Linked DNA regions of Larkinella insperata. Each later gene encodes a partner of the first gene's protein in a complex. Links are inferred from orthologs where the notes say so. Each region holds a gene or a part of one and is shown in the gene's direction. Other genes may lie near its edges. The genes, in order: carA and carB.

What was found.
Region 2: the proteins of carA (region 1) and carB are in contact, whole or in part, in a solved structure (PDB 1KEE), measured with the Escherichia coli proteins. The link is inferred for Larkinella insperata from one-to-one orthologs.

What each region holds. Positions count from the first base shown.
Region 1 is NZ_CP110973.1:2,163,489-2,166,755, forward strand. What follows is about bases 1-2,941. They hold carA (glutamine-hydrolyzing carbamoyl-phosphate synthase small subunit), read left to right. Parts: upstream 1-883; coding sequence 884-1,999; downstream 2,000-2,941. Other genes in these bases: OQ371_RS08825 (DNA-directed RNA polymerase subunit alpha), read left to right, coding at 1-53; rplQ (50S ribosomal protein L17), read left to right, coding at 58-660; OQ371_RS08840 (acetyltransferase domain-containing protein), read left to right, coding at 2,096-2,941. In the rest of the region: more of OQ371_RS08840, read left to right, coding at 2,942-3,267. UniProt on the Escherichia coli protein: Small subunit of the glutamine-dependent carbamoyl phosphate synthetase (CPSase).
Region 2 is NZ_CP110973.1:2,725,685-2,729,425, reverse strand. The notes cover bases 194-3,608. They hold carB (carbamoyl-phosphate synthase large subunit), read left to right. Parts: upstream 194-513; coding sequence 514-3,408; downstream 3,409-3,608. Other genes in these bases: OQ371_RS11040 (DUF4834 domain-containing protein), read left to right, coding at 3,572-3,608; OQ371_RS11050 (class I SAM-dependent methyltransferase), read left to right, coding at 194-229. Also shown: more of OQ371_RS11050, read left to right, coding at 1-193; more of OQ371_RS11040, read left to right, coding at 3,609-3,741. UniProt on the Escherichia coli protein: Large subunit of the glutamine-dependent carbamoyl phosphate synthetase (CPSase).

The sequences.
Region 1 (3,267 bases):
AGAATCTGACCTTCGGCATGGACATTTCCAAATACAGATTAGACGAGGACTAATACCATGAGACACGGTAAAAAAAATAATCATCTTGGCAGGACCTATTCACACCGTGCAGCTATGCTGTCGAACATGGCGTCCTCGCTAATTCTGAGCAAGCGTATTGAAACAACGGTTGCGAAGGCGAAAGAGCTGCGGAAATACGTTGAACCGCTGCTGACCCGCGCTAAAAACGATTCGTACCAAAATCGTCGGGTTGTTTTCTCATACCTCCAGAATAAGGAGACGATGAAAGAACTTTTCAACGTTGTTTCAGATAAGATTTCAAATCGCCCGGGTGGCTACACCCGTATCATTAAGCTGGGCAACCGGATTGGTGATAACGCTGAAACCTGTATCATCGAGCTGGTTGACTTCAACGAAACGTTATTAGCAGCAGCTACTGAAGATCAGAAAGCAACCCGTACCCGCCGTAGCCGTCGTAGCGCTGGCGCTCGTAAAGCTGACGAAACTGCTGAAGCTACCCCGGTGGCTGAAGCGACGCCAGCAGCAGAAGCAGCACCGGCGGCCGAAGCGGCTGTTCCGGCCGAAGAGCCAGCGGCAGAGAAAGCTCCGGAGACTCCGGAAGCTTCAGCTGAATCAACGGACGAGGAAGCAAAATCTTAATGCCATAGAGTCCGGATAGCTTTGAAATTCACTGCCTATACGACGACATGGTCACGACCGGATACTGCTGTTTGCTGTATTAACCTTGATAAGTTAACGGCTTACGAACTAAAAAGCAGTCGAGCTGGTTTTACTATTGTGAAGAACAAACTCACATACAAAACAGAGGGTTAACCGTAATGGGTTAACCCTTTTTTTTAACTCAGAAACTCCAAAGCAATTCATGAAACAGGTTCAGCAACCAGCTGCTTTATTGGTTTTGAAAGATGGTTCCGTATTTAGAGGAACGGCCCTTGGTAAAATTGGAACGGCGGGTGGCGAAATATGCTTCAACACAGGCATGACTGGCTATCAGGAGATTTATACAGATCCTTCGTATTACGGTCAGGTGATTGTTAACACCACTTCGCACATTGGTAATTACGGAGTGCAATACCGGGATGAAGAAGAGTCGGGTAATGTAACAATCCGGGGAATGGTCTGTAACTTCTTCTCGCAAATTCATTCGCGGAATACGGCTGATACCTCGTTGCAGGAGTACTTTGAACGCGCAAATATCGTCGGGATCAGCGGGATTGATACTCGTCAGGTGGTGCGGCACATTCGGGACAAGGGTGTAATGAACTGCATCATCTCCTCCGAAATTCTGGACCCCGCGGTGTTGCTGGAACGCCTGCACCAGATTCCGGACATGGAAGGACTGGAGCTTTCGTCTGAAGTGAGTACGAAAAAAATATATGAAGTAGGCGATCCGAACGTTTCCGACTTCAAAGTGGCCGTGCTGGATTTGGGCATCAAAAAAAGTATCCTGAATAACCTGGCTGGTCGGGGTGCTCATTGTCGGGTGTTTCCGGCTAAAACGCCCTTTGAAGAGATTAATGCTTGGAACCCGAACGGCTATTTTATCTCGAATGGTCCAGGTGATCCGGCAGCCATGCCGTACGCCGTTGAAACCGTCAAGCAGGCGCTCGAAACCGATAAGCCGCTATTTGGCATTTGCCTGGGCCACCAGATTCTATCACTGGCCAGCGGTATTTCAACCTACAAAATGCACAACGGCCACCGGGGACTCAACCATCCGGTCAAAAACCTGATCACCGGTCGTTGTGAAGTAACATCTCAAAACCACGGTTTTGCGGTGCGGGCTGACGAAGTAATGGACAATGCGGATATTGAACTGACGCACGTCAACCTGAATGATAAAACCATCGAAGGAATTCGTCGGAAAGATCGACCGGCGTTTTCGGTGCAATACCACCCCGAAGCTTCACCGGGGCCGCACGATTCGCGGTACTTGTTCGATGATTTTGTGAAACTCATTGAAGTGGAAGCACGATAATAAAAAATCCGGCCTGCGAGCCGGATTTTTTTATGCGGTCTTGCTTAACACAGGTTTATTTAAATACTAAATTAGGAGGGGAACTAAGCTAAACCGATGATTCCCGCAACTGCCCCTTCACAAAGCCGGATTGCAAGCCGTATCCTAAGCATCGACGTGGTGCGTGGGCTAGTCATGGTCGTTATGGCGTTGGATCATACCCGTGATTTCATTCATCGAAACGGCTTCTTTTACAACGCAACGGATTTAAACACGACCTCCCCGATTCTATTTTTTACGCGCTGGATAACTCATTTTTGCGCCCCCGCCTTTGTCTTTCTGGCCGGCACTTCGGCGTATTTGATGGGCCGTAAAATGAGCAAGCCGCAACTTCGGTTTTTCCTGATTACGCGCGGGCTCTGGCTGATCGTTCTAGAGGTGACGGTTGTAAACCTGAATTTATGGTTTGATGTCACATTTTCCGTTCTGGCGCTGGAAGTCATCTGGGCGACCGGCGTGAGCATGGTGGTTCTGGGCGTGCTGCTGACAGTACCACAAAACCTACTTTTGGGGCTTGGCCTGATTATTTTACTCGGCCATAACGCGCTGGATTCCCTGTCGTTTCCGGCGGGAAGCGCTTTGGATATTATCTGGTCGATACTACACCGGCCAAATGCCATTCCACTATCGCCCAACCAGATCGTGTTCATTATGTATCCTGTACTGCCGTGGATCGGCATTTTGATTGTGGGTTACTGTTTCGGAGCGTTATACAGCCGCGACGTTGATGCGGAGCACCGCAGAAAATGGCTACGTTGGATAGGAATCGCCAGCGTTACCGCGTTTATTTTGATTCGAGCGATAAACCGTTACGGCGATCCGGCGCCGTGGTCGGTACAGAAAACGCCGTTATTTACGCTTCTTTCGTTTATCAACGTTACCAAATATCCTCCGTCGCTACTTTTTGCTTTAATGACTTTAGGACCGGTTGTCTGGCTCTTGAGCGCACTAGAAAGGAAGCGGGGGAACTGGATGTTATTTTTTATCACCTATGGTCGAGTACCGCTTTTCTACTTTATTATACACTTTTTTTTGGTCCACGCGCTGTCAATCGGGTTGCTGCTGTTGGATGGGGTCGCCTGGTCAGAAATCAACTTTCAGAACCGCATGGGGGGCGTTGTACCGGAGCATGGGTTGCCGCTGGGAATAACGTATGGAGTATGGATAGGAGTTGTCCTGATCATGTATCCGCTTTGTGAATGGTACGGACAAATTAAAGCAAAAAGCCG
Region 2 (3,741 bases), 560 kb from region 1 along the record:
GAACGCCCAGGGCAAAAACAAATACGACCGCCAACTGACGCCGTTTACCGACAAAACGATGGTGCATTTGCAGGACCTGCCCGAAAGCATGATTGCCTTCGACGAAACCTACGCCCGCGAAGCCTTCGCCAAAGCCGGGTTAACCATCAAGAACATTCAGTTCGGTAACTGGTGCGGTCGGGACAATACCGTTGACTATCAGGACCTCCTTTCCATCACAAAAAATTAACCTTTTTGTCGTTGTGCGCTAATTTGGGGGCACAACGACAAAAACATTTAAAAAATTTCTTCCGAATTCGTCTGCATCCACTAATTTTGTGGGATTTTTGACCATACCGAAACAGATTGGCTTAGAAACTTCGAAACGGTTCGCCCTGTGACTGCGTTCCGGCTGCTGTGCCAACCTGTTTTCGCTTCGGGCCAGTACGTTTCAGGGGGTCAGGAATAGTGATTGTTTTTTGTTGCGTTTCAACGGTTTGACGTAACGATTCATTATTCATTTTCCTCACAGTAATGCCCAAAGATTCTTCCATTCGTTCGATTCTTATTATTGGCTCCGGCCCCATCGTCATTGGTCAGGCGTGTGAATTCGACTATGCGGGTTCACAGGCGGCCCGTTCGCTTCGCGAAGAAGGGATCGAGGTATCGCTGATCAACTCGAATCCGGCCACCATCATGACGGACCCCATCAATGCGGATTACGTCTACCTGAAACCGCTCGAGAAAAAATCCATTGTCGAGATTCTCAAGAAACATCAGGAAGAAGGCCATCCCATTGACGCGGTGTTGCCCACCATGGGCGGTCAGACGGCCCTGAACCTGGCCATCGAATGCGACAAGGCCGGGGTCTGGACCAAATACGGGGTTCGCATCATCGGCGTTGACATCAAAGCCATCGAGACCACCGAAGACCGCGAGAAATTCCGGCTGAAGATGCTCGAACTGGGCGTTGGCGTTTGCCAGGGTCGCACGGCTCGTTCGTTCCTGGAAGGCAAGGAAATTGCGCAGGAAATCGGCTTCCCGCTCGTGATCCGGCCCTCTTTCACGCTGGGCGGAACCGGGGGCGGCTTCGTCGATAAACCCGAAGATTTTGACAAGGCCCTGAACAACGGTCTGCACGCGTCGCCGGTTCACGAAGTTCTGATCGAGCAGTCGGTTATGGGCTGGAAGGAATACGAGCTGGAGTTGCTGCGCGACGGTGCCGGTAACTTCATCATCATCTGCTCCATCGAAAACTTCGACCCGATGGGAATTCACACGGGCGACAGCATCACCGTGGCTCCGGCCATGACGCTCCCCGACACGTTGTACCAGAAAATGCGCGACCTGGCCATCAAAATGATGGACGGTATCGGGAAATTTGCGGGCGGCTGTAACGTTCAGTTCTCCGTTAATCCCGAAAACGACGATATTATTGCCATTGAAATCAACCCGCGGGTCAGCCGTTCGTCGGCTTTGGCTTCGAAGGCAACGGGCTATCCGATTGCCAAAATCGCGGCCAAAATGTCGATTGGCTACAACCTGGACGAGTTGATCAACCCGATCACCGGCTCCACCTCGGCATTCTTCGAACCCGCCATCGACTACGTGATCGTGAAAGTGCCGCGCTGGAATTTCGATAAATTCCCGGGTTCTGACCGCTCGCTGGGCCTCCAAATGAAGTCGGTGGGTGAAGCGATGGGCATTGGCCGTAACTTCCAGGAAGCCCTGCAGAAAGCCTGCCAGTCGCTGGAAATCCGGCGCAACGGATTGGGCGCCGACGGCAAGGAACTGACCGATCAGGAAGCCATCAAATACAGCCTGGCCCACCCAAGCTGGAACCGGATGTTCCATATCTACGACGCGTTCAAAGCCGGTTTGTCGTTCAAGACCATCCAGAATCTGACCAAAATCGATAAATGGTTCCTCTACCAGATTGAGGAGCTGGTGGAACTGGAGCGCGAAATTGGCCACTACGATCTGGAAGACGTTCCGCCCGCTTTGATCCTGAAAGCCAAGCAGAAAGGCTATGCCGACCGCCAGCTGGCGCACCTGCTGGGCGTGAAGGAAAGCAAGATTTATAATTTCCGGCAAGAGCACAATATCCGGCGCGTGTTCAAATGCGTGGATACCTGTGCGGCCGAATTTGAAGCCCGGACGCCTTACTATTATTCGACCTTCAACAGCCCGCAATTGCCGATTGAGGGCACCGAAACGCCCGAGCAGGGCGCTTTCCCGGTTGGCGTCCTGGCCGGAAACGAATCCATCACCAGCGAACGCAAAAAGGTTGTTATTCTGGGTTCAGGCCCCAACCGCATCGGCCAGGGGATTGAATTTGATTACTCCTGCGTACACGGGGTGTTGGCCGCTAAGGAGGCCGGTTACGAGACGATCATGATTAACTGTAATCCCGAAACCGTCTCGACCGATCCGGACATTGCCGACAAGCTCTACTTTGAGCCGGTGTTCTGGGAGCACGTCCACGCCATCATTATGCACGAGAACCCCGTGGGTGTTATCGTACAGCTGGGCGGCCAGACGGCCCTCAAAATGGCCGAAAAACTAACGCGGTACGGCATCAAGATCATCGGTACGGATTATGAGTCCCTTGATCTGGCCGAAGACCGGGGTCGTTTCTCGGCTTTGCTGCGGGATCACAACATCCCGTATCCGAAATTCGGCACGGTGCGCGGTTCCGACGAAGCCGTCGAACTGTCGCGCGAGCTCGGTTTCCCGCTGCTGGTGCGCCCCAGCTACGTGTTGGGTGGCCAGAGTATGAAAATTGTCCTGAACGAACAGGAACTGGAGCAGCACGTGGTCAAGATTCTGCACGACATCCCGGACAATAACATCCTGCTCGATCACTTCCTGGAGAATGCCATCGAAGCCGAAGCCGATGCCATCTGCGACGGTGAGGACGTGTACATCATCGGCGTGATGGAACACATCGAACCGGCCGGTATTCACTCCGGCGACTCGTATGCGGTTCTGCCGACGTTCGACCTGAGCGATAATGTGATCAAGCAAATTGAAGAGCACACCCGCACCATCGCCAAAGCGCTGAATACCGTCGGGCTGATCAACATTCAGTTTGCGGTGAAGGACGAGGTGGTGTACATCATCGAAGCCAATCCCCGGGCGTCGCGGACGGTGCCGTTTATCTGCAAAGCTTACCAAGAGCCGTATGTCAATTACGCGACGAAGGTGATGCTGGGCGATAAAAAGGTGAAGGATTTCGACTTCAAGCCGGTGAAAAAAGGCTATGCCATCAAGATTCCGGTATTCTCTTTCAACAAGTTCCCGAACGTAAACAAAGAACTCGGTCCGGAAATGAAATCGACCGGTGAAGGCATTTACTTCATCGACGATCTGGAAGATGATTTCTTTCAGAAAGTTTACTCTGAACGGAATTTGTACCTGAGTCGGTAAGAACCACTGAAAAATAACCGCACCGCCACCACTGATCCGGTTTTACAACCGTTGACAGGGTGGCGGTGCTTTTTTAAGTATTTTATAATATCAGTAGGGCAACTGTTTTTCTGGCTTTTGCGTTATACTTGTATCTGATAACCGACCCTGATTGTTGTTCAGCATGATTTTTAAATTCTTATTCGTTCTTCTGCTTTTAATTGCGTTCGTCCCGCCGGTACGCCGGTTTTTCTTTTGGTTACTGGTTGGTCGGCAACTGGCGAAAGAACAACGCAAGGCTAACGAACACTTCAACCGCGGAACCCGTGAAGGCGAAACCCGCGTCCACACGTC